Regions from separate parts of the Rhodococcus sp. MT28 genome, predicted to be linked through region 2. Evidence: riboswitches for the same ligand, from Rfam matches in the RefSeq annotation. Region 2 holds a riboswitch; each other region holds the start of a gene.

Region 1 (10,317 bases), on a different contig from region 2:
CAGACTGCAACGCTTGTGACCGGGGCCACTTATGGGATGTGCTGTGTGTCACATTCACAAACAAGGAGAAGTGATGACGCAAACCATCGATTCCGCAGTCACCCCCGAGGTGAAGTTGACGGCGGTGACACCTCAGGAGCGCGTCGACGCCTGGCTGGCGGATTTCGAGTCGGCCCTCGCGGCTCGTGACATCGAGCGTGTGGCAGGCAAATTCGCACTCGACAGCTTCTGGCGAGACCTGGTGTCGTTCACCTGGAACATCAAGACCGTCGAAGGTCGCGAGCAGATCGCCGACATGCTCTCCGCGCGACTCGACGACACCGATCCTTCGGGATTTCGGACGACCGAGACACCCGACGAGGCCGACGGCGTCACGTCAGCCTGGATCGAGTTCGAGACTGCAACCGGTCGCGCGCACGGGCACCTTCGTTTGAAGGGAGATGAAGGTTGGACCCTGCTGACGTCGCTGCAGGAGTTGAAGGGACACGAAGAAGGCAAGGGCACTCGTCGTCCGCGCGGCGCCAAGCATGGGGCAGACCCGAACCGCATCACGTGGGCCGAGCAGAAGGAGATCGAAGACCGCGAACTCGGTTACACCACACAGCCTTACGTCGTGATCGTCGGCGGCGGCCAAGGCGGCATCGCCCTCGGTGCCCGGATGCGCCAACTCGGAGTACCGGCCATCGTGATCGACAGCCACGAGCGACCCGGCGATCAGTGGCGCGGACGCTACAAGTCCCTGTGCCTGCACGATCCGGTTTGGTACGACCACCTGCCATACATGCCGTTCCCCGACAACTGGCCGGTGTTCGCGCCCAAGGACAAGATCGGCGACTGGCTCGAGATGTACACCAAGGTCATGGAGGTTCCGTACTGGAGTTCCACGACCTGCACCTCGGCGTCGTTCGACGAGAAGACCCAGGAATGGACCGTCGAGGTCAACCGCAACGGCGAGAAGCTGACGTTGCGTCCCAAGCAGTTGGTGATGGCGACGGGTATGTCCGGGAAGGCCAACGTTCCGACGTTCCCCGGGCAGGACAAGTTCCTCGGCGATCAGCACCACTCGAGCAAGCACCCCGGCCCGGATCAGTACGTGGGCAAGAAGGTCGTCGTGATCGGGGCCAACAACTCCTCGCACGACATCTGCGGCGCACTGTGGGAGAACGGTATCGACGTCACGATGGTGCAGCGCAGCTCGACGCACATCGTGAAGTCGGATTCGCTGATGGATTTGGGCTTGGGCGATCTGTACTCGGAGCGGGCACTGGCCGCCGGCATGACGACACACAAGGCGGACCTCACGTTCGGTTCGCTGCCGTACCGGATCATGCACGAGTTCCAGATCCCGGTGTACGACGCAATCCGTGAGCGCGACAAGGATTTCTACGATCGCCTCGAGAAGGCGGGCTTCGAGCACGACTGGGGCGACGACGGTTCGGGCCTGTTCATGAAGTACCTACGCCGTGGCTCGGGCTACTACATCGATGTCGGCGCTGCCGAACTGGTTGCCAATGGAGACATCAAGCTCGCGCACGGCAATGTTCGTGAGCTGACCGAGAACAGCGTGATTCTCGAAGACGGTACGGAATTGCCTGCCGACGTGGTGGTCTACGCGACCGGCTACGGCTCGATGAACGGCTGGGTGGCGGATCTGATCGGTCAGGACACCGCCGACAAGGTCGGCAAGGTGTGGGGCCTGGGGTCGAACACCACCAAGGATCCGGGACCGTGGGAAGGCGAGCAGCGCAACATGTGGAAGCCGACGCAGCAGGAAGCGCTGTGGTTCCACGGAGGCAATCTGCATCAGTCGCGCCACTACTCGCTGTACTTGGCATTGCAGTTGAAGGCGCGCTACGAGGGCATCCCGACGCCGGTGTACGGACTGCAGGAAGTGCATCATCTGAGCTGAAATGGAACTGCTGTGCGCCTTTATTAACCGCGGGAGGTTAATAAAGGCGCACAGCAGGTTCAGCGAAGGGCGTACTTCTTTGCTACTTCGGTGTTCTTGGTTGCGCGCTCGGTAAGGAAGGCGAATGCCAACCCGAGTACGAGCCAGAGCGTCGCCTGCGTAGCGAGCGAGGAAAGTCGGAACTCCCACAGCAGAGTTGCCGGGAAGTCCTCGCCCACCTCGTTGATGCCGGGAAGCGAGACGTAACCGATCGCGACGATCACCAGGAACGCAGCCACCGGAGCAGCGATGCGCACGCTGAGGAACTCGTGCCCGGAAACTGCCTTTGCCGCCGCTGCTGCCGCGGTGACGGACAGCAGCCCGAGAATCACGGCGGCCAGCCACAGCAGTGTGCGCTGGTTGATGGTGTCGGGATCTCCGACGGCCGGCGGATTGGCCGGGTACTTGAAAAAGGGGACAGCCTCGATAGCCAGCCAACCACCGACGGCGATGGTGATCGCCAACAAAGGCCCGGACATTCCGGTGAGTCGTCGAGCGTAATTGGCAACGACCGAGAAGATCGCCCCGAGTGCCAGTCCGGCAAGCGCCGTGCCCAGGAACAGCCCGGCGCGCTGCCCGTCGCGGCTCACCAGTGGTTCTTCTTCGTCACCGTGCGAATGCCCAGCGGCTTCGCCGGAAACCTCACCGGTGGCGCTGTTGGCTTCTTCGATCGCAATGGCAGCGTTGACGTGCGGTTCACCCAGCACGAATGCAACTCCGCCGGCAAGGATGCCTGCGATCAGACCAGCCAACAAACCACGAATGAGAAGCTTCGTGAAATTGTCGGCTAGTGGCACGGCAGGCCCATCAAGTGTCGACCGTCGTGCATCAATTCATGCATGTACATGCCGGTGCGAGAGATAGCGCCCTGGTCGAATCCGACCAGGTAGAGAGCCAGCATCGCGAACAGAACTACTGCAGCGGCGAGGAAAGCAAGACGAGTCGAATCGATCGACGTATCGGGAGAATAGGCGAGAGCCATCGAAGCCTCCTGGGATTTTCGCGTCCCCTAGGTCCATGCGATGGCCGAAGTGTCTGGCTGTCGAAATTGTCGTGCCGAAAAAGGCACTTCACCTCGAATTACAGTGGCGCGACCGCTCCGGGCTTTCACCGGATTCCTGTCGGACCATCGCGTTTACATGCGAACTTTTGCACTACAGCCCGCACCGTGTCAACGCGTGAAGCCGAGATGACCGTCGATTGTGCCCGCCAAGGCAGGCACAATCGCTCGAGATCAGCTCTTTGCGGCGACGTCCAGGACAACTTCGAATTCGAGCAACGACGCACCCGAAGCGACGGGCTTCGCGCGCTCGCCGGAATGGGCTTCACGGGCGGGGCCGTCACGCCAATCGGCGAACGCCTGCTCGGACTCCCACTGAGTCACCACGAAGTAGCGGCTCTCACCGGCGGTGGGGCGGAGGAGTTGGAATCCGAGAAAGCCCGGGGAGTTCTCGACTGCGTGAGCGCGTGCTGCGAAGCGCTTCTCCAGTTCGGGGCCGGCGCCCTCGGGGACCTCGATTGCATTGATCTTCACGACTGCCATGCAAGCGACATTACCCGCGCACCTTCACCGCGTACCGTGACACTCGTGTTGCATGACGAAGGTGGAACGGGACAACCGATTCTGTTGTTGCACGGCCTCATGGGCAGCTCCCGAACGTGGCGACGCCAGGTGCCGTGGATCCGCGAGTTCGGCCACGTCTACACCTTTGACGCTGCCGGTCACGGCAGGCCGGCGCCAGCGGCACTGACTACCGAGGCATTCGTCGAGGACCTGACATCGGCGGTTGCGTCCATCGAGGAGCCGATGATCGTGATCGGTCATTCGATGGGGGCTCTGCATGCGTGGTGCTTCGCCGCCGCGCATCCCGAAAAGGTTTGTGCGCTGGTCCTCGAAGACATGGCCCCGGACTTTCGTGGACGCACCGCTGCGGACTGGGCGCAGATGATCTCGGCGTGGCCGCAGCCGTTTGCTTCCGAGGAGGCGATGAAGGAATTCTTCGGCCCCGTCGCCGGCCAGTACTTTCTCGACTCTTTCGACCGCCGCGACGACGGGTGGTACCTGCACGGCGACGTGTCGACCTTCCGCGACATCTCGGAGGAGTGGGGCACGAGGCATTTCTGGGATCAGTGGAAGGCGATCGAGGTGCCGACCTTGCTGATCGAGGGAGAGTTCACCATCACCCCCGAGGGACAGATGCGAGAGATGGCCGAGAGGCCGGGAACTCGGTACGTATGTATTGCCGATGCAGGCCACCTGGTCCACGACGATCAACCGCAGCGCTATCGCGAAGTGGTGACGGAATTCCTTCAGACCGTGAGCTGACTTCGGATCGACGCGCCCACCTGCTCCAGCTCGACGGCTCGCCTGGCGAGGAGTCCAGCAGCGAACTTCGCCTTGTCGCCGCGATGGCGGGGGACGACGTGCAGGTGCGAGTGGAACACGGTTTGGCCCGCGGCACGCCCGTCGTTGACGAGAAAGTTGACTCCGTCAGCGGCGATGTCGCAGCGGCGTAGAGCTCCGGCGATGAGCGTGCCGACGCGGAACATCTCTGCGCCTTCGTGACTTTCGAGAGCATCGAGGTTCTCTGCATGACGCTTGGGGACCACCAGGGTGTGTCCGCGACTCACCGGCCGTGCATCGAGGAATGCGAGAGTTGTCTCGCTCTCGTGAACGAGAATCGCCGGCTCGGTCAGCGCGACGATCTTGCAGAAGACGCAGGAATCGGTGCTCATGCCTACAGAATGTAGTCCGAAATCAGATCCGACCCCGGACTACAGCAAGCGCAGTTGGCGTGCCCTCGTGATCGCTTCGTTTCGATTGTGTACGTCGAGCTTCTTGTAGAGAGTGCGCAGTTGAGTCTTGACGGTGTTGACGGACACGTACAGTTTGTCGGCCATCGCAGCCGACCCCATGCCGAGCGCCAGGAGTGAGAGGACTTTCTGCTCGCGTTCGGTCAACTCCACGATATGTACGAATTCCGGAAATGATTCCGCAGGCGACCTTTTCGAGAACTCGGCGAGTGCACGCGATTTCGTTTCGGCCATCGATTCGAGTTTCTCGACGTCCGCCGATGCGATGGTCGCGAACGAACGTAGAAGTCCGGTCTGATCCGCGATGCTGCACGCTCTGGACCACTCCTGAGAGGCGAGGCGTGGCTCACCCAGCTCGGAGTGTGCAACCGCTTGCACCAGAAGCGATTCCATCTGTGCCCGCGGATAGGATACGCCAGACCAGTCGAACTGGTGACACAGCGCCACCGCGGCCTCGTTCTGGCCGATCCGCTGACGTAAACGCGCCACCGACGTGAGCGTCCACGGATTGGCGGCAGGATCGATGATCTCCTTGGCCAGTGCTACGGCATTGTTCCCCTGTCCGAGAGCGAGCAAGAGATCGATCTCTGCGGATTGCAACAGAGGAAGCGCGAAAGATGTAGCCGTGTACTGCTTGGAATGTGCTTCGATCGCATTGTGGAGCAACAGTAGTGCCGCAGTGTGGTCGCCGGAGGTCAAGGCGAATTGGCAATGCGCATAGACGACGAATGCCCACAGTTCCTCGGTGTCGGACGGAAGACCGAGTTCGGTCAATGCGAGACGTGCGTCGTCGAAGTCGAGTGTGTCGAGAGCAGTGAGCGCCCGTGCTGTCAGGCCGGCGATCTTGACCACAGGTTCGAGCCAACCGCCGGGGTCTGGATGCTTCTGTTCGAGTTCGGACCAGTGTGTGGCCTGCCGCGGCTCACCAGCCAGCGCCCAATTCAGGGCGGCACTTCCCGCAGAGTTACGAGCGATGAAGTCGACTCCATGAGACAGGGCGCCGTGGTACGCCATTCGAGCCTTGATCGTGGATTCTGTGAACCTGCCGCTCAATTGAAAATTGATCGCCCATTGAAGTCGCATGAGAGGGAGCTGTGCGCTGACCGCTTCCGGGTTGTTCTCCAGCGCACTGCGACTGAGATGAGACAGGCGCCTGGTGGTTTCTGCTGCGAGCCCGTACTCGCCTGCCATCCTGAGCATGATCGATTGAACGCAGGCAATGCTCAAGGCGTCCTTCGCGCCGGCTTCAGCGCCGAGAGCCCACAGTTCTGCCGGCGATTCGGGTAGCAAGTCGACTACCGTCGAGCGCTCGCTCGGATGCATCGTGAACAGTGCGCGCCCTGCCTCCACTGCAGAGTGTTTGTCCGCTGCTTCCGCCGGAATCCGTTGGAGAGCAGAGCGAACCGAGTCCAGATTGTGGACGATCATCGTCACCCAGTGTTGCTCGACGATGTCTACTGCCAGGGTCCAGTTCTGTGCCTCGACCGCGTAGTCCAGCGCCGACGCGTGATGACCGTGGTCGAGTCGGTTGTGTGCGAGGAACGAAAGACGTTGCGCCGGATCGGCTCCAGCGCGCTTTTGGTGCGCGAGTATCGATCGACGAATGGCGGGAGGCAGCTCCCAGGTTTCTTCGGCTTCGGTCTCGACCCGTGACAACAACCCGGCTGTCTCCAGTATCGCCAGGCGCACGCGAATCTGATGAACGGTCTCGCCATCCTCAGGGTGTTGGGACTCGAACAGCATGGCGGCGATGTCGACGGTGATCGATCGCGCAAAGGCCGTCGCGAGCAGGAACTCGAGTTGTTCCACATGATCAGCGGTCATGAGAACGGATTTGTTCACGTAGTCGTCGATCGCCTGCGCGATGTTCTTCCTGATCATCTGCTCGCGGTTGCGGCTACCCGATGTCTGGACGGCGGGAACGGCGACACGAACCAGCGCTGGCAGCCCACCTGTCAGGGATGTGATTTGTTCGGCATCACCGTCAGTCGTGTTTACGTCAGCTTGTGCGAGCAAATGGGCGGTATCGGCTCTCGTGAACAACAGCTCACTCGCGCCTATCACCTCGTGGTCCGTGTCGAGCAGGTACGGCTCGGAGAACATGCCGAAGCCCGAGAGCGTGACCACGAGGTCCAGGTTGTGACAGAGGGCGAGGAGTTCGATCAACTGATCGTCCAACTCTGGTTCCGATATCAGATCCGGCCTGATCAGCACGAGCAGCACGGGGCGGCTGAGGGCGTTCAGGGATTTGGCGACAGCGGTGAAAGGATCGGCGAGATCGTCGACGTCGGGCAGTGTGATTCCGGCAGCGTGGATTCGATCGAGGACAACGGCCCAGAAATCTTCGAGTGTCGACGAGGGCCGTGGGGCCGAGACCCAGACGAGTATTCGTTCGGATGCCAAATGGGCGCGCAGCCACGATGCGATCAACGACGATTTCCCGTGGCCGTTCGGTGCACGGACGATGGTCAGCGCGGCACGTCGGTCAAGTTTGTCGAAGAGCGCTTGCCGGGGAATCGACGTCGCGAGGGTGCGCCTTTCGGGAATAGCTGCCCAGTCGTGGCCGTCCATCCCGAACATCAGCGCGGACCCTTTCTGCTTTCGCGCCCCGCAATGATTGAAGAGTTTGGGCGGATTGTCTCGATCCATCTATCTACAGGGAGGAGCGTAGCTGGTGCGAATCCAGAGCGTGCCATCCCGGGCAATTCACCCGGGAATTCACCCCGGCTGAGAGAAGTTCACCCACACAATCACGCCGTCACCATTGGCTTTCGAGTCCCTCGAGCGACTTCTATTGAACGTAGCTCGGGATTCGCCAAATGTGGCCGCGAGCGCCTGTCGGAGGCCCGAGAGTCAGACATCGAAGGAGCGTCGTGAGAACTCGTCTGTCAGAGGTGCGGTCGAAGGCCGTTGTCGTCGGACTCCGGCCGAGAGCGTGGCGCCGAGGAGTGCGAGGTATCGGCATAGTTGTCGTGACCGGAGCTCTGGTGGTCGGCGCTGCTGCGCTCGGCTTGCTGCCGATGCAGTCGGATGTTCGATTGGCGGCCGAGGGAGAGTTCGTGCCTCCCTTCACCGTCGAGCTGACGGCGATTGACGGTGCACCGCCCTTCGATCCCGCTGACGGTCCAGGGCTCGATTCGGGACCGTCCAACGGCATTGTCCGAGAGGGTGATCCGGTGACGTATGTCATCGACATCGGTGTCCGGGGCAACCCGCTCTCCGACGTGGTCGTGCAACTTCCGGTGCCTCGAGGTTTCGTTCTGCCGTCCGTGCCTGATTACTGCGGAGACGGCTCGGGTGTCGACGAGGTCGGATTACATTGCCTGATAGGCAATCTGGAAGCGGACCGGTACTTCACCCGAACGGCGACGATGACTGCGGGAAAGCGGGAAGACGCCGACGGTCTACCGATCGCTGCACTGGTCACCGCAGATCGGGGGGCGGTTCGCGTGCGGTCGGGCGATGTCACGGTGCGGGTGGCGACCACCCCGGGAGTGTGTGATCCGTACGGGATTTCTGTTGGTGGTCAGAGAAGCCAGTGGGCTGCTGTCTCGGCAGATGGACGAATCTCAGGTCTGGTGACATCGGGCATCTCGGAGGCGGTGGTGATCAACGGCGTCGATCAATGCGGGCACGCGACAGCGCGGACGGTGAAACCGTTCGAGGGTCACTTCTCGTTTGTCGGACTGCTACCGGGGACGTATCGCGTCACGGTCGACGGCCGAGCGCCGGTGGATGTGGTGCTGGAACCAGGTGCGATGGCGGTCGGTGGCCTGACGTTCTGATACAGCTTCGCAGGAATGGCAACACTCGTAACAGTCAGTAGCAGTCAATGGAGGATCCAGTGCGTGAAAGCCTGGGCGTTGTATTCGAAAATCAGTCAATTTCAACAGCTCTCGTAGATGCAGACACACCCCTTCTTGGCTCGATCGACGAGTTCCGTCACCCCTGGGGTGCAGACGGGACTGTTCCCTCTCCGCAAGCGTCGGCGCGCGCACTCGCCTCCGCGGCCGAGGTCGCCACCGGTCGAGCTCTGCGCTCGAATCTGTGCCCCACTGTCGTCGGAGTGATGTGCGAGCGTGCGGACGTGCGCGAACTTGTCTCGGATTCGTTGTCCTCCAGTCCTTTCGAGAACGTCGAGTTGGTCAACGGTCTCGACGCACGGCTTGCCTACCTGCGGACGGTCGACGCTCTCATTGGTGTTTCGCCGATTCTCGCGTTCTGGCCGGACGGCGGTGAGACCGTGATCGCGGCCGTCGACCCGAGAGCAGGCGTCGTGGACTCGGCGCATCGTTACGACACGGCCGAGTTGCTTGCGGACAGCTCGACATTTGCTGCGACATTGGACCTCCTCGTCGCCGAACGAGACCCTGTGCCCAAGATGCTCGTCGCGATGCTCGTGAAGGAAGACTCTCGGCAGCCGTCCGCGGAAGCCGCTGAACTGGCAGGTCTCGGCTTCCTGTTTCTCGGCGAGCGGACCCAACTGGCGATAGGGGCTGCGCTGGTAGCGGCCGATCGCGGAAGCGAAGTTCGGTCCGATGGCGGCATGGCTGTCCGGCCCGTCAACAGGGTCCGGTGGGCGGCGGCAATAGTACTGCCGCTTCTACTCATGTTGACGGGGTTGCTGATCGCGCTGTCCCCAGACGGGTCGCGCGCGGTGTCCACGGATAGCCCGAACATCGGCGCCGAGTCGGCGACCTCCACCAGCGGGCCCCCGCCCGGCGCTGCCCTACAGATTCCGACACTTGCGCCTTGCGATCCAGTGGTGCCTGCCGTTCCTGCAGTACTTCGGCGTTCTGATCCGGAAGTCGCACCGCTCCAGACCGACGAACCCACAGCCGAAGAATGCACCCCGCTGCGAGTCGGCTAAGCCGTACCCTCTCCGGCCAGCGCAAACAGGCCGTCGTCGGTCTGCTCGACCAGTCCGTCGACCAGCAGTGAATGCAACGCACGGTCACGCTGACCCGGATCGGCCGGCCAGACGATGTCGAGTTGCGCGCGCTCGACCGGACGGTGACTCTCGCGAAGAACGGCCATCAATTTTCCACGAACCTGGCGATCTGTGCCCGCGAACTTCTGCACCTTCTTGGGTGGTCCGGTGTGTGCCGGTTTGCCCGAAGCGACCCACGCGCAGTTCGGCAAAGGGCAGTTCTCGCAGTTCGGGTTCCGCGCCGTGCAGATCAGTGCACCGAGTTCCATGAGAGCAGCGCTGTAGGTGGCGGCGCGCGCACGCGTCCTCGGCAGCAGCGCCGCGACGTCGGCGAGGTCTCGCGTGTTGGACGGGTTCCCGGGTTCCGCATTGCCGTGGACGGCTCGCGCAACTACGCGTCGTACGTTGGTGTCCACCACAGGCACTCGCTGTCCGTAGGCGAAACACGCGACGGCGCGGGCGGTGTACGAACCGATTCCCGGTAGCGAGAGCAAGGTATCGACGTCTTCCGGGACTACGTCACCGTGCTCGGCAGCCAGGACGCCCGCGCATTCGTGTAACCGCAGCGCGCGTCGTGGATAACCGAGTTTGCCCCACGCGCGAAGCACCTCTGCCTGGCTCGACG
Region 2 (10,317 bases):
ATATCCGGGAAAGTTCAATCCCTCGATGATGGCAAGTTCATGTTCGAGCTGTTTGTATGCCTTCGGTGCACCTTCCGGCGGTCCGTAGCGTTCCAGCGCCCCCACCATGGTGAGCTCACGCAACCACGACGCCTCGGTATGCCCGGCTGGCACGTCGAACGGTGGCAATTTGGGCGCGATGAGCTTGAGATCGAAAGCGCACTCACGACCAAGATCGGCGGCACCACTGACAGCCTCGGGATAGAGCGAGAACAGTGCCGCCATCTCCGCGCCGGACCGCAGGTGCGCTCCGCCGGTAGGGGCCAACCATCCTGCTGCCTCGTCCAAGCTTTGACGCGACCGCACAGCCGCCATTGCCATGGCGAGGCGTCGACGCGGAGGAGCGGCGAAGTGCGCGGCGGTGGTCGCCACCGTACGTAGTCCATGCTCTCTCGCCAATTCGGCCAGAACGGCATTGCGCTCGTCGTCCTCCGCCAACCCATGATGAGTGAGTTCCACCGACACTCGCTCCGCCCCGAAACGCTCGACCAGATCCCCCAAGGCATCCGCCGCTGCTTCGCGACCACCCGACGTCAAGGCTTGCCGCACATGACCTTTCCGGCACCCGGTCAGGATCTGCCAGTGGCCACCGGCCGCTTCGGTCAGCACGTCGTAGTCGTACTGCAGTTTGCCCTTCTCGCCGCCCGCCAGATGCGCGGCAGCGATCTCCCGCGAGAGCCGGCGATACCCTTCCTGCCCACGGGCAAGTACCAGGAGGTGCGTTCCACCGGGATCTGCCGTGCCGGTTCTGGGTACCGAATCCAGAGACAACTCGGCCCCGAACACGGTGCGCATTCCCCATTCACGTGCGGCTTCCGCAAACCTCACCACGCCGTAGAAGCCGTCGTGATCGGTGACGGCGATAGCTTCGAGCCCGAGACGCACTGCTTCCTCGACCAGCTCTTCCGGCGGTGATGCACCGTCGAGGAAACTGAAGGCCGAGTGAGCGTGCAGTTCTGCGTAAGGAATTACACCGGCACCACGGGTGAGCTCGCCCGCGTGGTACTCGCCGCGCTTTCTTGACCAGGCGGGGCTGTCGCTTCCATCGCCCGGAAACAAATCCTCATGTTCCACACGGCCGGGTCGTCCGGAAAGCACCCGTTCCATCTCGGACCACGTCGGCGGCCCATTTCCCCAACCCACACTGACCTCGCACCTGATCGAGTCGGCCGTCAGGGACGACCGACTGCTCGAGGATGCCGAAAGGGAAGACGCACCACATGCATCGAACTGATGTTCGATGCAGATTCAGTCTGACAGGTCACTCACCCACAGTCAACAGAGCGAATCTCAACCCTCACCGTCTCGTCACATTCAGATGTACGCATGTCTGCACTCCGTTCACTTTCGCCGCAGATCATTAGCGGCGTTCATAATCTCCATCCATACTGTTTCCAGGAGTACTACTCGTATGTCGTTCTCGCGCAACACACGTAGGTTGACGGCCGTCGCCGGCGCCGTCGCCGTTCTGGCCGCTGCCGGCTGCAGCAGCAGCGCCGACGAGGCCACCGGCTCGAACGGCGCGACCGTCGATCGCGCCGCGACCGGCGAACTGTCCTCGAACGGTGGCGCTCGTCGCATCGACGGTGATCAGTCGGCCGCAGTGCGCGACGCCGTCAATGCCTCCGGCGCGAAGAACGTCATCCTCCTGATCGGGGACGGCATGGGCGACTCGGAGATCACCGCCGCACGCAACTACGCCGAAGGCGCTGCGGGCAGCTTCCCCGGCCTCGACGCCCTGCCGATCACCGGCCAGTACACGCACTACGCACTGACCAAGGACGGCAAGCCCGACTACGTCACCGACTCCGCAGCCAGCGGATCGGCATGGTCCACCGGCACCAAGACCTACAACGGCGCGATTTCGGTCGACATCAAGGGGCAGGCCCAGTCGACCGTCCTCGAGATCGCCAAGGCGAACGGCAAGGCCACCGGCAACGTCTCCACCGCCGAGGTGCAGGACGCCACCCCCGCAGTGCAGGTCGCGCACGTCAGTGGCCGCAAGTGCTACGGACCGGAGGCGACGTCCAAGTCCTGCCCGGAGAACGCCCTCGAGAACGGCGGCAAGGGATCGATCAGCGAACAACTCCTCGACACCCGCGCCGACGTCACCTTTGCCGGCGGCGCCAAGTCCTTCGCCGAAACTGCGAAAGCCGGTGACTGGCAGGGCAAGACACTCAATGAGCAGGCCGCCGCCCGTGGCTACCAGCTGGTGAAGAACGCCGCCGAGATGAACGAGGTCGGCAAGGCCGATCAGGATGCACCCGTGCTCGGCTTGTTCGCCGACGGCAACATGCCCGTCCGCTGGGAAGGATCCGTCGCCACCCGCGACGGTTACCTGCAGCCCGCCGAAACCTGCGTCGACAACCCCAAGCGAACCTCCGACGTACCCAAGCTCGCGGACATGACTCAGAAGGCCATCGACCTACTGAAGGTCAACGACAACGGATTCTTCCTCCAGGTCGAAGGTGCCTCGATCGACAAGCAGGATCACGCAGCCAACGCATGCGGTCAGATCGGTGAAACCGTCGACCTCGACGAAGCTGTGCAGAAGGCACTCGAATTTGCGAAGACCGACGGAGAAACCCTGGTCATCGTCACAGCCGACCACGCTCACACCAGCCAGATCGTCACCAATGTCAGCGCCGACGACATCGCCACCATCGCCAAGGACCAGAACATCCCGGTCGAGCGCGCCCAGGAAATCGTCTACCCCGGACTGACCCGCAAGCTGACCACGAAGGACGGCTCGGAGATGACGATCAGCTACGGAACGTCCGAGGATCCGGCCGTCGAGTCCGAAGGACACACCGGAACTCAGTTGCGCGTAGCAGCTTTCGGCCCGCATGCGGCCAACGTCAGCGGTCTCACGGACCAGACCGACCTGTTCTTCACGATGACCGACGCGCTGGGACTCGACCGTTCCAAGGTCGCAGCTCACTGATCCGATAACACCTGAATCCGCCCACCCACAGTCACACCAGAGCGGCCAAGGCGCGCACCCGATCTTCGGGTGCGCGCTTCGGGCAACTGGTGCATTTGCCTTCACCGGGTACCTCGTAGATCAGGCAGCACGACGCCCGCTGCGTGAATCTGCGTCGCCCGAATGCCACCGGCGTCAATGGATTACTTACGCGCACAGCAGATTCTCTGCGATCCACGTCCACGAAACGCGGGACCGGAATGCCCGGGTTCTCACCGCGGAGAACTTCGATCAGACCGGCCGCAAATGCACTTCCGCGCTCCCGCGCATTACCGGCGGCATCGAGGCTGCGATTGGCGATGGAGTCCGTTGTGATCGCCCACAGCGCCTGCTGCCGAACGCCGGACACCTCGGCGAGTACCTCGATCACGGGATTGAGCGAGCGGAACATCGTGTGGCCCAACTCCGCCACACTCCGCGAGATCGGAATGACCGATCCGGCAGCAAAACCGCCCAGATAGCCGTTGTCACGCAAGAAGATCCGCCCACCGTCCAACGATGGATCGGCCGCGAACCCGGTGACCATCCCGGTTCCGATCGGAATGCCGGTCAGCGTCGAGCTGGCCGAGTACCACCACAACGTGCCGTTCACTCGACTGTCCGCACTCCCCCATCGCTCTGCCGTATCGGCGACACGTGCTGCCAACCACTGGGGGTCGGTCATCAACACCGCGGGCACCGTATCCGGATACGCGCTCAGGTTGTCGAAGAACGGCACAGCTACTGCCATACGGGCGTAGATCCCGGCCACCGATTCCGTCATGCCAGCCCCAATATCTCCATCCGCGGACGTACTCCGCGTTCGACTCGCGCCCTGATGCCGAAAACCTCGGCCAACAACGGCTCGTCCAACACCTCGACCGTAGACCCACACGCGCGGAGTTCACCTTCGGTGAGCACGGCAAGGTTGTCGCAGTACTCGACTGCCAACCGTAGATCGTGCATCGTGACCACAACTGCGAGCCCCGCCGACGCAAGTTCGGTAAGCAGTTCCATCACGATCAACTGGTGACGAAGATCGAGATGATTGGTCGGCTCGTCCAACAACAGAACCTTGGGCTCCTGAGCCAATGCGCGAGCTATCGAGACACGTTGCCGCTCACCACCCGACAGGGTCGATACGTCTCGTCCGGCAAGCTCGACCAAACCGACCTGCTCGATGCACCGGTCCACGATGGTGGTATCGCGCTCCGTGCTTCGGTCCAACCAGCTGCGGTGCGGAGTTCGTCCGAGCGCGATCGATTCACGAACCGAAAGTCCTGCCGAGACAGTGGGTTCTTGAACACTTGCCGAGACAGTTCGGGCGATGTCCTTACGCGAGAGCGTCGTCGAGTCGACTTGATCGATCAGAACTGCGCCACCTGTCGGCGTCAAAGCGTTGTAGCAGCAGCGCAGCGCCGTCGTCTTGCCACTGCCGTTCGGCCCGACCAAGCCCAATATTTCACCGGACTTGACTGCGAAAGTGATGCCGCGCAACACTTCGCGATTTCCGAGCCGCGCCCGGGTCTCGACGAGTTCGAGCAGGGGCGCAGTTTCGGAGTCTTTCGGGAGTGTCACTGTTCTGGCCTGTGTCACTGTTCGAGCCTCCGATACTGCCGGTAGAGCATCCAGACGAAGATCGGTGCACCCACGAGGGCCGTGATCACTCCGACCGGAACTTCAGTGGATTGTGCCACCGAGCGCGCAGCGGTATCCGCGGCAACCATCGCGACGGCGCCCAGCAGGGCTGCAGCAGGGAGCAGTCGAATTGCTCTGGTGCCGACGATGAAGCCGGCCAGATGCGGGATCAGCAGACCGATGAAACCGATTCCACCGGCAACGCTGACTGCTGCGCCCGCCAGTACGGAGACCGCGAGCAAGGACAACACACGGAACCGTCGGACGTTCATACCGAGTGCAGCAGCCCCGTCGTCACCGGTCTGCAAAACGTCCATCCATCGCGAACTGAACAGAAGGGCTGTGCCGACGACGGCCAGTGTGATCGTCGGGAAGATCAGCGTCGACCATCGTGCATCACCGAATCCGCCGGCAATCCAGTGCATCACCGACGTCACGTGCCGATCATCGGCCAATACCAGGATGCAAAAGGTGATGAGCGCCGAGAATATCTGGGCGAGCGCGACACCCACCAAAATGATCGCGGTCGGCTGCGGATACCGGCCGCCGATCAGCAGTGCGAGAAACAACGGGATCATCGCCCCGACGAATGCTGCGACCGGAATCGTGAAAACCCCGAGGAGGCCGGCGCCGAAACCCAGCACCGACACGAGCACCACCATGAATCCCGCACCCGACGAAACTCCGAGCAGATACGGGTCGGCAAGAGGATTCCGTGTGACAGCCTGAGCAACAGCGCCCGACATCGCCAACGAAGCACCCACCACCGCGGCAGTGAGTGCACGTGGCAGGCGGGAGTCGATCACGATCGACTCCCGCGCCGCGGTCCACCACGTCTCGAAAGTCCCTGGCGCCAAACGGGCTCCGACTATCGCCCAGACGTCACCGACGGGAATGCGAACCGATCCCAAGGAGACGGCCAACCCCAGGACGATCGCCAAGGCGACCGCCAAGCCGACAAGCAGGGCGCCGTACCCGTAACGCGTGCGGGTCACTTCGCCGCGTCAGCGCCTGGATGGAAGGCTGTTGCGATGGTCTGTGCCGAACGCACCAACCGTGAACTCTCGAACAGGTCAGCGAGAGGAACCACGACGAACCGGTTCTGCTGCACAGCAGGGGTGGTCGCCATCAACGGCTGGGCACGGAGGAAGTCGATCTTCTGCTCGGCTGTCTTGTCGCCGTAGTCGATGACCACGATCGCCTGGGGTGCACGCTCGGCAACAGCTTCCCACGATGCGTCGATGTAGGGCTTTGTCCCTTCGGCGAAGATGTTCGAGACGCCGGAGTATTCCGCGACCAATTGACCGACGCCGACTCCGCCGATGGTCGTCGGAACCTGGTCACCGCTGTCGTAGAAGAAGGTCGGTACCGGCGCCGCGTCTCCGACCGAAGCGCGGACGGAATCGAGACCATCGCTGATCTCCTCTGCGACCTCGCGGGCGGAATCTTCGACGCCCAGGACTCGACCGAGTTGCGTGTAGTCGTTCTCGAGCAATCCGATGTCGGGGAACCCGGTGCCACAGTATTCCGAGAAGAGGAAGGTGTTGATTCCGCGCTCGCCGAAAGCGTCTCGGGAACGGCCTTGCTTCTCGTTGAAGGCACTGGTCATTCCTCCGACCACGAAGTCCGGATCGACGTCGAGAACCTGCTCCATGCTGGGGAACGTATCGGAGAGGCTGGGAATCTTGTTGAATACATCGGCGGTCTCGGCAGTTGGCGGGTTGTCGCTGTACGCCCGCCCGACAATCCGATCACCCGCGCCGATCTCGATGAGGGCTTCGGTGACGTGTCCGTTCAAAGACACGATGCGCTGCGGCGGCGAATCGAAGGTCATCTCGCGATCGCAGTTGGTCACGGACACCGGCTGTGCGAAGGATTCCGCAGCAGACGCCGACTCTGATTCCTGACCTTTGGAACAACCTGCCGAAACCAAGGCGACCGCGATGAGAACAGCGGCGGCGCGGGACGGGGAGAACTGAAGTGACACGGGGACCTCGTAAGGGCTCTGAGCCACGAATGAGGATCCGACAGACAACTCCGCCCGCACGCTGATCCTCGGCCAGAGCTCCTGCTGGACTTCCTTTTCGTAGACCACGACGAATGGATGTCGCACACCGCGCGGCGGGTAATCGGGCTTGCCGACACTCGGTGACTACCGAGAATCGACCTACCGTTGCGGGTCAGCGCCGGATTCGGACCGGCTTCCCCCACACGCGTGGCTTGCAAGTGCTTCGAGCAGTATGCATGACGTTTCCGATTCAAGACCAAACGCCCACTACAGTCGATCTGGCCAGACGCCCCCACACACCGGAGTTGATACATGACACGCTGGGCCCAAACCGTCGTCGCCCGGAAATGGTGGGTACTGAGCCTCGCGGTTCTGATAGTTCTCATCAGTGGGGTGTGGGGACTCGGAGTGTTCGGCAAGCTCAGCCAGGGCGGCTTCATCGATCCGGGCAGCGACTCCGCGAAGGTCGCCGACATCATCGAAGACAATCTCGGACCGCAGACCCCGGACATCATCGCGATCTACTCGCCCACGGACGGCAAGACTCTGGACGACATCGGGCCGGCAGTGACAGCCGCCGTCGACCAGTTCAAAACCGAAGTGCCGACCGCTTCGGTGAAATCGTATTGGGGAACAGACGCCGCAGCGAAGGCCAGCCTGCTCTCGAACGACGGATCCATGGCGGCCGTCGCGATCACGTTGGCACCGGACTCGGGCGTCACGCCCGCCACTTTCGCCGATCTCCTGCCGAAGCTCGAAGTCGAAGGTGCCGAGGCACAATTCGCGGGTAACACCGTCGTCGGCGTCGCATTCAACACCAAGCTCGAGAAGGACCTGGTGGTCGCCGAAGCCATCGCCATTCCGATCACTCTGGTGCTGTTGGTCTTCATCTTCGGCGGCATCGTCGCTGCTGCCGTGCCCGTGTTCGTGGGTGTACTCAGTGTCCTGAGTGCTTTGGCGGTTCTGCGAATCCTCACGCTGATCACCGATGTGTCCTCGTTCTCGATCAACGTCGCTTCTCTTCTCGGGTTGGGACTGGCCATCGACTACGGACTGTTCGTGGTCGGTCGGTTCCGTGAAGAACTGAATTCGGGCTCGGACCCGGGAGCGGCTGCTCAGCGGACAGTTCTGACGGCGGGTCGCACCGTCATGTTCTCGGGTCTACTGCTGATCTGTGCGTTCAGCGGCATGCTCGTATTCCCCCAGGCCGTCATCCGGTCTCTGGGCTTCGGCGCGATCGCTGCGGTATTGAGCGCGGCCGTCCTGTCGCTGACCGCTGTGCCTGCGCTACTTGCCATTCTGGGGCATCGCATCAACGCCCTGACATGGCGCAAGGATGCGGCGCAACGCGGCGAGGAACGCTCGCGCAAGTTCTGGGGCCGCGTCGTCACGTGGGTGATGAAGCGTCCGGTCGCAGTCTCGGTGACAATCGTGGCTGTGCTGCTCGTGATGGCCTCGCCGCTGCTCGGCGCCCGGCTGGGAGAACTCTCGTACACCGCACTACCGGACAACGACCCCGCTCGCGTTGCAATGGACACGTTGGTCAACGACTTCCCGCAAACCGGAAATGGCGCAACGATGATCCTTCAGGCCGAGGACGGGAACACTCTCACCCCGGCCGAAGGTGCAGCGATCGCCGAGTCCGCCGGTCGAGTCGAGGGCATCGGTCAGGCGACCGTCGTCGCGAGCACCAATCAACTCGTCGCGGTTCAGGCTCTCTACAGCGAGGGCTCTACACCCCAATCACAGAGCGCCGCAGTGACAGATCTGCGTGCGATCTCCGCTCCCGACGGAACGGTGCTGCTTGTCGGCGGCGGTCAAGCCATGGTCGACGACGGCAACAACGCCGTCCTGCACTGGCTACCGGTGATGATCCTCATCATGGTCGGATCCACCCTGATCCTGTTGTTCCTCGCGTTCGGTTCGGTGGTGCTGCCGATCAAGGCGGTGCTGATGGCAGCCCTGAGTCTCGCGACCACCTTCGGTGTCCTCACCTTCGTCTTCCAGGACGGACACGGCGTCGAACTCCTCGGGGTCAGTCAAACTCCGCTGGAGGCGACGTTTGTCGTGCTCATCCTGGCGGTGGTGTTCGGATTGTCCACGGACTACGAGGTTTTCCTGATGTCACGGATGGTCGAGGCCAAGAACGCGGGAGCGACGACAGAGGAAGCGGTCAAGTTCGGAACCGAGCGCACCGGCCGCATCGTGACGGCTGCCGCCTTACTCCTGATAGTGGTGACGGGGGCCTTCGCAATGTCAGGGCTGTCAGTGATGAAGTTCCTGGGCGTCGGCATGATCGTCGCGCTGATCGTCGACGCGACCATCATCCGCATGTTGCTCGTGCCCTCGCTCGTGAAGTTGATGGGCGAAGCGAACTGGTGGGCTCCTGTGTGGATGAAAAAGGTTCACGCGAAGGTCGGCATCGGCCACTGATCGCGACTGGATCATGTCGCTGAAGAGTGCCTGGGATCCTGCGGAGAGCCGTGTTTGACTAGGGGTCGTGGATGACTTACCTGAGAGTGTTGTGGTCGGCTCAGCAGTGTTTTCGCGTGTCGACTCGGACGATTCGTTGGCGTGCTGGACATCGAGCATCGATGTCCAGGGGGTCGGTGACTCCAGGCCGGTGAGTCTGGTTATCGAGCCGGCCACCGTGCCGGAGTCTGCGGTGTGTGAGCTCGCTGCGACCGTGATGGCCCGGTTCGGTGAGTTTGCCGAAGTCGCCGCCGATTACCTGCGTCAACAGCTGCGTGGGCCACAGTTCGGCCTCCGCCACTCCGAACTCGTGGAGTTGGACGCCACGGAGTCACTGTTCGGCGAACCTGAGGCGGTGATCTGGGCTGACGGAACCTGGCTGCTGCGGTTCGCTGAGTCAAGGCTCGAGATGGCCGATCCTTTCGGGATCGGTGTTCTGTTCGAAGGAACGACCCCGTATGCGGTCGAGGACTTGTCGGGCGCTGAACCGGCCTAGGGTTTGCCGGCCTGGCCACTCCATCGCCTCGACGATGGTGCGCCGGTCTACTGGCGGACGGCGCATGGCCTTCACACCCTCGGAACAACGGCCGCCCACATCTCATCCGAAATCACGTCACGCGACGCAAGGACGAGTGCGCACCCCACTGCGCCCGAAACTCTTCAGCAACAGACCTAGTGGATTTCCCTGATCGGGCAGTCGTCCTCGAGGATGACTGCCCGATCGTCTAAATCGCCCCGCAGGGCGATGTTCTCCGAAGCTGATTTCGTCAGACTTGGAGCATGACAATTTTCGAATGGATCCTTGCAATCCCCGCTCTTGCGCTTGCCGTCGCGTTCTTGTTCTCCGGAATCATCTCCGCGGGCATCGACTTCGACGCCGAGGACGGGGTCATGACGCATTGATGTTCGTTTCCCTCTAGCCGCTGATCTTACTTTGGAGTAAGTTACCGACTATGGCCACATACATCGTCACTGGCGGTACCGGATTTCTCGGACGAGCTGCACTGCCACTCCTGCTCGAGCGTGATCAAACTGCTCAGATCCATGTGCTGGTCAGAGCCGGTTCTGTCGCCAAACTCGAAGAACAGGTGTCGGCAATTCCCGGCGGCGATCGCGTGCATCCGCTCATTGGAGATCTGACCGAGCCTGGGCTGGGCATCGATTCTCCCCCACCTGCCGACCACGTCCTTCACCTCGG
Region 3 (10,317 bases), on a different contig from region 2:
TCGGACAACAACCCTTCGGAGGTGCGCGGGCTTCGGGTACCAACGACAAGGCCGGTTCGCCGCAGAATCTGCTCCGTTGGGCGTCGACACGCACCGTCAAGGAAACCTTCGTTCCTCCCACCGATCATCGTTACCCCCACCAGGACGTCGATCCAGCCGAGAGCGAGAACCGTTGATGAGTGCCGTCTCGCTGAGCAACCCACTGCGCCCGGTGCTCCTCGCGGCGGCACGCTCGTCGCGACTGGAGAAGACAGTCTCCGGGATGACCTTGACCCGCAAGCTTGTAGACAGGTTCGTCGCCGGGGACGCGGAACCCGCAGCGATGTCAGCGGTGCGCGACATCCTCACCAGTGGCCGGTTCGTGACGGTCGACTACCTCGGCGAGGACACCACCGATCCGGCTCAGGCAACAGCTACCGTCGATGCCTATCTCTCCCTTCTCCGCTCGTACGCAACGCTTTCCGAGATTGCCGGGACGCAACACTCCCTGGAGGTTTCGCTCAAGCTCTCCGCGTTGGGGCAGTCACTTCCCGGTGACGGCGAGAAGATCGCCCTGGCCAACGCTCACCGAATCGTCACAGCGGCAGACGAAGTGGGCGCGTGGGTCACCGTCGATGCGGAGGATCACACCACCACCGACTCGACACTGTCCATCGTCGAAGAGTTGCGCCGCGACTTCCCGACGCTCGGCACGGTCCTGCAGGCGTATCTACACCGCACCGAGGCCGACTGCCGGCACTTCTCCGGATCAGGTTCACGAATTCGGCTGTGCAAGGGTGCATACAAGGAACCGGCCGGCGTCGCGTTCCAAAAGGCCGCCGAAGTCGACGCGTCGTACGTGCGTTGCCTGAAGGTCTTGATGGAAGGTGACGGATACCCGATGGTGGCCTCCCACGATCCCACCATGATCGACGCCGCCCTCGGACTCGCCACACTGACCGAGCGGACAGCCGCGGATTTCGAGTTCCAGATGCTCTTCGGCATCCGCGACGGCGAACAACGCAGATTGGTAGCCGAAGGCAATCACCTGCGGGTCTACGTTCCCTACGGCAGCCAGTGGTACGGCTACTTCATGCGTCGCCTCGCGGAAAGACCGGCCAACCTCATGTTCTTCATGCGCTCACTCGCTTCCAACAACTAGACACCGGAAACCGTTGGCAGCGGTGGCAACTCGAGGTTTTCGCGAAAGGTACCGCCGACGTAGTCGGATCCCACGATTCCGCGCTTGCGCAGCTCCGGCAGCAGCCCGTTCGTGACGAAATCGCGTGTACGCGGATCGGCAAGGTCACCGAGCGTGATGACGTCGAGTACGCCCGCGTCGTATCGTTCCTCGATCGCGTCCGCGAGCTGTTCCGGGGTGCCCGCCGCTGCCCAGTGGCCGGTGTCCTTGGACGCGATGATCAACTCACGCAGAGTCTTTCCTTGTGATGCGAGCTTGCCGAAGATCTCGACCCGGCCCCGTCGTCGATTCACCGACGACGGGTCCGGCAACAACGACTCCGGGATCGGCCGATCCAGCGGCAATTCCGAGAAATCCACGTCACCGCCGAACATGTCGGCAAGCCTGGTGCGTCCGGCGTCGAAGTCCGTCGATTCCTCGGCTTCTCTGACCAATCGTTCGACTTCGGCTTCGGTAGCGCCGTACGTTGCGTGGAACGAGCTGAAAATCAGTGGCAGTTCGTCCCCACGCCCCAACTCTGCCGCCCTGGCGCGGATCGTCTTCGTGTAGGTGACCGCGTCCTCGAAGGTTGCGAGAGAAGTGAATACGACCTCGGCGAAGCGAGCACCCAGTTCGATACCTCCGGCAGATTGGCCTGCCTGGAATTGGACCGGACGACGCTGCGGCAGGGATGGAATGTTCAACGGCCCCTGCACGGTGAAGTACTTGCCTCGGTGCTCGATGGGGACCACCCTCGACGGATCTAGCACCGCAGAGCCCTCTCCCCGGATCAAGGCGCCGGGCTTCCAGCTGTCGAAGAGCGCGTTGACCACCTCGAGCGATTCGGCCGCTCGGGCGTACCGCTCCTCCGGACTCGGCAGGTCCAGGTCGCTGTAGTTCTCTTCTCCGAGTGAGGAAGTGACGGCATTCCATGCGGCTCGACCATTGCTGACGTGGTCCAGGGTGCCGAACAACCGTGCCAGGTTGAATGGGTGATGAAACGTCGTCGTGACGGTGGCGATGAGCCCCACATGGGTGGTGACCGCACTCAGCGCGGCAAGGAAGATCAACGGCTCCTGCGCACCGATCGCGCCCTGCGCACCGAAACTCAGCAGGTCGGCGGCAAACAGTCCGTCGATCTTGTTCGCCTCGGCCGTCTTTGCGACGTCGATCGCGGACGCGACCGTCGACGTCGTCGGATCGATCGCGGCGTCGTAGATACTCACCGCCCCGCTGACACCGGTCACCGTCTTGAGTGGACGCCTACGATCGGCCACCGACCATCCTCCTGGCTTCGCGAAATCTGTTCCGAATTCACAACGCTAGACCGATCCTGGCTCCCGACAAGGTATTCACTCAGCCTGGTTCTATCCCTCCGAACGCCGCTTGGTCACGCCCCGGATTTACGGGCACGATAGGCGGCGACGTGCGCCCTGTTCCCACAGTTCCCGGTGTCGCAGTATCGCTTCGAACGATTGCGCGACAAATCCACGAAGACCGCTTCGCAGTCCGGGGCCTCGCACCATCGCAACCTCGAGAATTCGTCGGTTCGGATCAGATCGAGCACACCCATCGCCGCTTCTGCGGCCATCCGGTCCACCAGTGGCGAATCGTCAGCGGTGACGTGCAGGTGCCAGCCGAGATCATCGTGCCTGGTGAGCCGCGGCCTCGCGCCCGATTCGAGTAGCAGTGTGTTCACCACCTCGACGGCGTCGTCCACTCCCGCGGCTTCCCAGAACTTTCGCAGTCGTGGACGCAGCGCACGAACCGCCGTCAATTCCTCCGGTGTGCCGTCCCGCCTGCCGGTCCAGCGATCCGCGTCGAGAAACCGTGTCAGCTCCTCTGGATCCGGAAGCAGTTCGGCCCCGCCGCGGGCCGTGTTGACCAACGACGCGGCGAAGACGAGCGCCGATTCCGTGTCACCAGCAAAATGCACTTTGACTCCTGAGCCGTATCAACCTAATGTCAGCATCGTAATCGCTTTTACTCCTGACGGGTGACGACGTGAACTCTCGCAACGGCTTGATCTTCGCTCTGCTGTCCGCGGCAACGTTCGGCGTATCGGGCCCGTTCGCGAAATCTCTCATCGAATCAGGGTGGTCCCCCGGCGGCGCAGTGTTCGCGCGCGTTGCCGGCGGCGCACTGGTGATGATGGTGATCGCCTTAGCCACCCAATGGCCTCGCCTACGACAGGTGAGCACCCACACGCGAACGGTACTGCTGTACGGGGTCTTCGCGATCTCGGGCGTTCAACTGTGCTTCTTCAATGCCGTGCAACATCTTTCGGTCGGCGTCGCATTGCTTCTCGAGTACCTTGCACCGATCATCGTCATCGGGTGGGTGTGGATAACCAAGGGCGCGCGTCCGAGCGTGCAGACGCTTCTCGGTGCGGCGGTGGCCTTGATCGGCGCCGCCGTGGTGATCGACGTCTTCGGATCGGCAGAGATCAGTGCCGTCGGAGTCGCCTGGGGACTGGCCGCCGCGGCATGCCTTGCAGTCTATTTCGTCATTTCCGAACGTGCGGACGGTGATCTCCATCCTGTTGTGCTCGCGGCATCGGGGCTCACGGTCAGTGCAGTGGTCATCGGCGCGCTCGGACTCGTAGGCGTCCTCCCCCTCCATTTCTCGGCCTCGAACGCCGTCGTGGCAGACCATTCGGTGAACGTGTGGCTGCCGGTGGTGGTCCTGGTCCTGGTCAGCACTGTCATTGCCTATCTCACCGGCATCGCCGCGATCACGCTGCTGGGGCCGACAATCGGGTCTCTGGTAGCGCTGACCGAAGTGCTGTGCGCGGTCGTCGCCGCGTGGATCCTGGTCGGGGAATCCGTCACCGCACTCCAAGCTGTAGGTGGCGCAGCAATCATCGCGGGGTTGGTCCTCGCGCGCCTCGGCCAGGTTGCACCGAAACAGATACCGGCCGACCCGATGACAAATGTCATGGCAGAAGAATGACGGACGGACGAGGGATCACGACCTCGAAGCGAGCAGATTCTATGTATGACCTCAACACAGGCACGGCATTCACCACAGGCACTGCACACACTCACTGAAGGATCGGCACACGACGCCGTCCGGTTGACCGGACTTCGCAAGAGTTTCGGAACCGTCGACGCCGTCAAAGGTATCGACCTGAGCATCCGCCCCGGCGAGATCGTCGCGTTCCTCGGCCCGAACGGCGCAGGCAAGACGACAACCATCGACATGATCCTCGGCCTGTCCCGGCCGACGTCAGGCGAGGTGAGCGTCTTCGGAATGTCACCTCGATCGGCGATTGCCCGCGGACTCGTCTCGGCAGTCATGCAGACCGGCGGACTACTGAAAGAGCTGACGGTTGCCGAGACGGTGCAGCTGACCGCCAGCCTGTACTCCCAATCCCGTCCGGTCGACGAAGTGCTGGGGAGAGCCGGAATCCTCGACATCTCCGATCGCCTGGTCAGCAAATGCTCAGGCGGACAACAACAGCGGTTGCGATTTGCGATGGCGTTGCTGTCGAACCCGCAATTGCTCATTCTCGACGAGCCCACCACCGGTATGGACGTCGAAGGGCGTCGGGACTTTTGGTCCGCCATCCGCGCCGACGCAGATCACGGTCGCACTGTGCTTTTTGCGACGCACTACCTCGAAGAGGCCGATGTCTACGCCGACCGCATCATCCTGGTCAGGCAAGGCACCGTGGTCGCAGACGGGACCACCGCCGAGGTCAAGGCGATGGCGTCCGGGCGCACCCTGCGCGCGACTGTTCCAGGCATCACCGACGAACTCCTGCGAGCCATACCGAACTCCGACGCCGTCGAGGTGCGCGGTGAGTCGCTGCTCGTGCACTCGGGCGACACCGATGCCGTTGCACGGTTCCTGTTGACCAATACGCAGGCTCGCGATCTCGAAATCGTCTCGCGTGGCCTCGAAGACGCATTCATCGCACTCACGTCGAACAACTCCGAAGGACAGAAGTGATGACCACTGCAACCGAAGCGAATACCTACGGAGCCGAGCGAACCGTCGTACCTCTCGGCGGATTCAACACGACGCTACTGCGACTGGAATTTCGTCGCCTGACTCGCAACCGGCGCACGATGATCTTCACGCTCGTCATGCCGGTTGTCTTCTTCCTCGTCTTCGGTCTCGGTCAAGGCGACGACGACCACGGGATCGGGCACGGCAATGTCGCCGCGTACATCATGATCAGCATGGCCCTGTACGGCGCGATGCTGGCCACCACCAGCGGCGGCGCGATGGTCTCGATCGAACGAGCGTCCGGGTGGAGCCGACAACTTCGGCTGACTCCCCTGACCCCGGTCGCCTACATCGCCGTCAAACTGATCATGGCGATGCTGCTCGGTCTCGTCTCGATTCTCGTGGTCTACGTCGTCGGCGCGTTCACCTCGGCGCAGATGGACGGATCACTCTGGTTCACAACGGCATTGATCGCCTGGCTGGGATCGTCGATCTTCGCGGCCTTCGGCCTGTTCATGGGGTACCTACTCCCCAGTGAGAACGTCATGCAGTTGCTCGGACCGGGACTGGCTCTGCTCGCATTCGGCGGCGGACTCTTCGTACCACTCACCGACGGTTCCGTATGGGCGACCATCGCACAGTTCACCCCGATGTTCGGCATCAACGCCCTCGCCCACGCACCGTTGACGGGCAATAGCATTCACTGGACCTGGATCGTCAATATCCTGGTGTGGTTCGCCATCTTCGCCGGCGGAGCGATCTGGCGGTTCCAACGAGATACGGAGCGTGTGTAGTTGTCGCAAACGACTGACCGAGAAGATTCCGTCGCGCTCCCGCGGCGGAATCGTTTCGGCGTTCTCTTCGCGGCGGTCTGGATGGTATTTCTCGGCGGGCCGCTGATCGAGGGATGGAATCTGCGCGACGAACTGCGCGGCTGGACAGGGATTCTCGCGACGGTCGCCTTCAGTGCGCTCTATCTCTACACGTTCGCCACAACGCAGCAGCGGCGTCGAATGACAATGACTCGGCCGACGATTCGCGAAGCTGCACTGGCTTTGGCCGCCTTGACCGCGTTGGCCGCCGTGATGATCGTGAGCGTCGGGCCGACAGGTTTGGCAGCAGCACCGTACCTCGCGGTGACAGCGGTGACACTGTTGCCGACCGTCGCCGGCGGCATTCTCGCCTTGGTGTTCGCGGCCTCCGTGGAGATAGTCAGCCTCTCGTCCGGATGGGGGAACTACTCCGGACTCTCACTCGGAGTCTGCGCGGCCGCGTTCGCGACCTGGGGAATCATGTCCCTGATCAGCCGCAACTTCGCCATACTCCATGAACGCGAAGAGCAGGAGCAGCGGGCAATCATGGAGGAGCGAACGAGGATGGCGCGCGATCTGCACGACATCCTCGGGCACTCGCTGACCGTCATCACGATCAAAGCCGAACTGGCCAATCGCCTACTCGATGTCGATATCGAACGTGCACGCAGCGAACTCGACGACCTCGAAAGACTTTCTCGTGACGCGTTGGCAGACGTGCGCTCGGCCGTCGAAGGATTTCGTGGGATTTCGCTACCCGTCGAGATAGCCCGAGCGCGAGAGGCTTTGCGTGCGGCAGGTATCGAAGACGACGTGCCGAGCAGCACCGACATGGTTCCCACGCGTCTTCGGGAACTCTTTGCATGGACGATCCGTGAGGGCGTCACCAACGTCGTTCGACACAGCGGTGCGACCCACTGCCGGATCACGGTCGACGAGAATAGTGCGTCGGTCGTCGACGACGGACGAGGGGCCGAGTCGACGTCTTCCGGAAACGGTCTGATCGGATTGCGCGAGCGCGCCGGAGCGTCGGGCGCACGAGTGGTCATCACTCATCCCCAGCCGCAGGGGTTTGCACTTCAGGTAGTCGAACAGGAGACAGAGTGAACAGCCAGGGCGATCGAGCAACCATACGGCTGCTCTTGGCGGACGATCAGGCGCTCGTGCGAGGAGCTTTGGCCGCGCTGCTCGATCTGGAATCCGACCTGTCCGTGGTGGCCGAGGTCGGTCGCGGCGACGAGGTGGTGTCCGCCGTTCTCGAACACCGCCCGGACGTCGCGCTTCTGGACGTCGAGATGCCCGGCATGGACGGAATCGCCGCGACGGCGGCCCTTCGCGAGGCAGCGCCCGACACCCGGGTTCTGATCGTCACCACGTTCGGCCGTCCCGGATTTCTTCGTAAAGCCCTGCACGCCGGGGCCGGCGGGTTCGTCGTCAAGGACACCCCCGCCAGGCAGCTTGCCGACGCGGTCAGGCGTGTCCACGCCGGACTGCGCGTCGTCGATCCCACCCTTGCGGCCGACAGCCTCGTCAGCGGCGAGTCGCCCCTGACGGAGCGTGAGACCCAAGTACTGCGCGCCGCTCACGACGGCGCACCCGTGGCAGCCATCGCAGGGGCGCTCTTCCTGTCTGCCGGGACAGTTCGAAATCATCTGTCATCCGCGATGGGTAAGACGGGTGCGTCGACGCGCGCGGAAGCCGTCAGAATCGCCGAGTCGAACGGCTGGCTCTGATCCGCGCGTCTGGAATAGCCTTCCCCGGCAAATAGTTCGCCGTTCGATTCGTGATGGCGATTTGTCCAGATCACTCAAAGTAGGGACCTTCTACCCTAGGGATTTTCCCTGCAAACGACCGCTTCGCGAGAATCCGAAACAGCTAATCGTTCGATACCTGGCTATGATGCAGTTAATTGAATCGACGGAGCCTGTGCGTAGCGGGGGAAGGGACGTCTCATGTCGAACCAGTTCAACGATCGCTTGAACTCGCTGTTCGAGACTGCCGACTTTCACGTCACCAACGCGATGGTCGTTCGCGGCATGACCGAGTTCGGCTGCCGTATCTCCACGCCGTACCTGTCGCAACTGCGCACCGGCGTCCGAACCAATCCGTCACCCGAAGTGGTTGCCGCCCTCGCCCACTTCTTCAACGTCCATCCGGACTACTTCTACGCCCCGTCCGATCACACTCCGCCCGCGATCTCAGGTGGCGAGGCAGACCTCTCCCTCCTCGAACAGCTGCACAACGTGCGCCTGCGGAACCTCACCTCCCGTGTCGTCGACCTCTCACCGTCTTCACAGGATCTGCTTGTCGAAATGGCGGAGAATCTACGTTCCTCCGAAAATCTTCCGCGCGTACCACCGGACTCGAATTCCTACATGTCACGCGCATAGCGCCCTTCGCCGACTCTCCTTGACTGCTCAGGGAGGGTTGGCCTTATGCTGGTCGATGCAGCTGGTTCGCCCGGCACGGTCATGAGGAGCCCCGAAGACCGGTCCCGGCGTCGAAGCTCCGTCAGCGCAAGCTGTCGGGGTGAGAGGGAACCCGGTGAAAATCCGGGACTGTCCCGCAGCGGTAAGCAGGAACGACCGCCGTTCATGTGCACTGGGCATCCGCCTGGGAAGCGACGGCCAGTAGGTTCGATCCAACTCGATCGAGTGCCCGCGAGTCCGAAGACCTGCCGACTGTGTCGGGCACGCCGTGCCCGACGGTCCACCGCCTCGTGGAATGGGCGTGTAGATCTCCATCGGACCTCGTGTGCGGTGCGGGCAGTGCTGCCCGCTGAAACTCGGGGTCTCGTGAGGTGTACCCGTCTGCCGGCAGTGGCCATCAGTGCATTGGCAATCTGGAGAAACTCCGTGACAACAACATTCACTTCGACCGTGCTGGGCTCACCGCGCATCGGTCCTCATCGAGAACTCAAGCGGGCAACCGAAAGCTACTGGGCAGGGCGCATCGACGCCGACGCCCTGCAGGCTGTCGCCCGTGACCTCCGTCGGCAGGGCTTGGCCGACCTCCGTGACCTGGGCCTCGACTCCGTCCCGGTCAATACCTTCTCCTTCTACGACCAGATGCTCGACACCGCAGTTCTTCTCGGCGCGCTGCCCGACCGCGTCGCGTCGGTCGCCGATCCGTTGGACCGCTACTTTGCCGCTGCCCGTGGGACGGACACCATCGCGCCGCTCGAAATGACGAAGTGGTTCGACACCAACTACCACTACCTGGTGCCGGAGATCTCGCCGTCCACCACGTTCGCACTCGACCCGTCCAAGGTCTTGTCCGAACTGGCAGAAGCACTTTCCGACGGCATTGCAGCCCGCCCGGTCGTCATCGGACCGGTCACCTTCCTGCTGCTCTCGAAGGCTGTCGGCACTGACGAGCCGCTGCTCTCGCGACTCGAAGAACTACTCCCCCTCTACGCGGATCTACTCGGTCAGCTCGCGAAGGCCGGTGCGAGCTGGGTTCAGCTCGACGAACCGGCCCTCGTGGGCGATCGCACCGACGAGGAAATCGAAGCGGCACGCGCTGCGTACGAACAGCTTTCAGCGCTGTCCGAGCGGCCGTCGATCCTGTTGGCGTCGTACTTCGGTTCGCTGCGTGAGGCGCTGCCCGCGCTTGCGTCCACCGGCGTCGAAGGATTTGCCGTCGACCTGGTGGCCGGTCAGGATTCGATCGGCTCCGTCCCCGAACTCGCCCGCAAACTGGTCGTCGCCGGTGTGGTCGACGGACGAAACATCTGGCGGTCGGATCTGGATTCGGCACTGAGCACGTTGGGTGCTCTGTTGGGCAGCGTGGATACTCTTGCCGTCTCCACATCGTGCTCCCTGCTGCACGTTCCGTACACTCTCGACGCAGAAGCCGATGTCGACAAGGCCCTGCGCTCGTGGCTCGCGTTCGGCACCGAGAAGGTCAAGGAAGTAGTAACTCTCGCAACCGCTCTCACACAGGGCCGAGAGTCGGTGGAGGACGAGTTCGCTCTGGCACGAGCGGCCGCGTCGACCCGCAAGGACGATCGCAGACTCAATGATGCGAGTGTTCGGGGACGCCTGGCCGCCGTGCTGAACTCGGCGACCGGTCGCGCGCCCGCCGCCGAACGTCGCGCTGCCCAGGACGAACTGCTTTCTCTGCCGCCGCTGCCCACGACGACCATCGGTTCGTACCCGCAAACCTCGAAGATCCGCATCGCTCGCGCAGCACTGCGCAAGGGCGAGATCGACGAAGCCGAGTACGTCAACCGTATGCGCGCCGAAATTGCCGAAGTTGTTGCGCTCCAGGAAAAGCTGGACCTGGACGTTCTTGTTCACGGTGAGCCGGAACGCAACGACATGGTCCAGTACTTCGCGGAGCAGTTGGACGGATTCTTCGCCACCGCCAACGGTTGGGTCCAGTCGTACG

Evidence for each region. A riboswitch is a leader RNA that binds a small molecule or an ion and turns the genes downstream of it on or off. The one in region 2 is predicted to bind cobalamin.
Region 1: it holds a riboswitch for cobalamin, as region 2 does, so the genes downstream of both, AC1Q6C_RS23205 (CbtB domain-containing protein) here and AC1Q6C_RS20380 (ABC transporter substrate-binding protein) in region 2, are expected to answer to the same signal.
Region 3: it holds a riboswitch for cobalamin, as region 2 does, so the genes downstream of both, metE (5-methyltetrahydropteroyltriglutamate--homocysteine S-methyltransferase) here and AC1Q6C_RS20380 (ABC transporter substrate-binding protein) in region 2, are expected to answer to the same signal.

The regions. Positions count from the first base shown of each region.
Region 1 is NZ_JBXAFD010000006.1:148,823-159,139, forward strand. Features, by position in the region: gene AC1Q6C_RS23195 (flavin-containing monooxygenase) at 74-1,909, shown strand; gene AC1Q6C_RS23200 (CbtA family protein) at 1,969-2,745, opposite strand; gene AC1Q6C_RS23205 (CbtB domain-containing protein) at 2,736-2,930, opposite strand; cobalamin riboswitch at 2,956-3,094, opposite strand; gene mhuD (mycobilin-forming heme oxygenase MhuD) at 3,183-3,491, opposite strand; gene AC1Q6C_RS23215 (alpha/beta fold hydrolase) at 3,537-4,274, shown strand; gene AC1Q6C_RS23220 (HIT family protein) at 4,259-4,684, opposite strand; gene AC1Q6C_RS23225 (helix-turn-helix transcriptional regulator) at 4,724-7,411, opposite strand; gene AC1Q6C_RS23230 (hypothetical protein) at 7,636-8,547, shown strand; gene AC1Q6C_RS23235 (hypothetical protein) at 8,607-9,632, shown strand; gene AC1Q6C_RS23240 (HhH-GPD family protein) at 9,629-10,317, opposite strand, start outside.
Region 2 is NZ_JBXAFD010000005.1:125,820-136,136, reverse strand. Features, by position in the region: gene AC1Q6C_RS20405 (error-prone DNA polymerase) at 1-1,182, opposite strand, end outside; gene phoA (alkaline phosphatase) at 1,451-2,983, shown strand; gene AC1Q6C_RS20395 ((2Fe-2S)-binding protein) at 3,015-3,785, opposite strand; gene AC1Q6C_RS20390 (ABC transporter ATP-binding protein) at 3,782-4,597, opposite strand; gene AC1Q6C_RS20385 (FecCD family ABC transporter permease) at 4,594-5,634, opposite strand; gene AC1Q6C_RS20380 (ABC transporter substrate-binding protein) at 5,631-6,626, opposite strand; cobalamin riboswitch at 6,743-6,888, opposite strand; gene AC1Q6C_RS20375 (MMPL family transporter) at 6,960-9,080, shown strand; gene AC1Q6C_RS20370 (hypothetical protein) at 9,148-9,615, shown strand; gene AC1Q6C_RS20365 (hypothetical protein) at 9,900-10,022, shown strand; gene AC1Q6C_RS20360 (SDR family oxidoreductase) at 10,073-10,317, shown strand, end outside.
Region 3 is NZ_JBXAFD010000001.1:677,630-687,946, forward strand. Features, by position in the region: gene pruA (L-glutamate gamma-semialdehyde dehydrogenase) at 1-176, shown strand, start outside; gene AC1Q6C_RS03235 (proline dehydrogenase family protein) at 176-1,141, shown strand; gene AC1Q6C_RS03240 (NtaA/DmoA family FMN-dependent monooxygenase) at 1,138-2,436, opposite strand; gene AC1Q6C_RS03245 (CGNR zinc finger domain-containing protein) at 2,550-3,095, opposite strand; gene AC1Q6C_RS03250 (EamA family transporter) at 3,164-4,111, shown strand; gene AC1Q6C_RS03255 (ABC transporter ATP-binding protein) at 4,157-5,113, shown strand; gene AC1Q6C_RS03260 (ABC transporter permease) at 5,113-5,907, shown strand; gene AC1Q6C_RS03265 (sensor histidine kinase) at 5,908-7,032, shown strand; gene AC1Q6C_RS03270 (response regulator transcription factor) at 7,029-7,658, shown strand; gene AC1Q6C_RS03275 (helix-turn-helix domain-containing protein) at 7,878-8,315, shown strand; cobalamin riboswitch at 8,397-8,621, shown strand; gene metE (5-methyltetrahydropteroyltriglutamate--homocysteine S-methyltransferase) at 8,781-10,317, shown strand, end outside.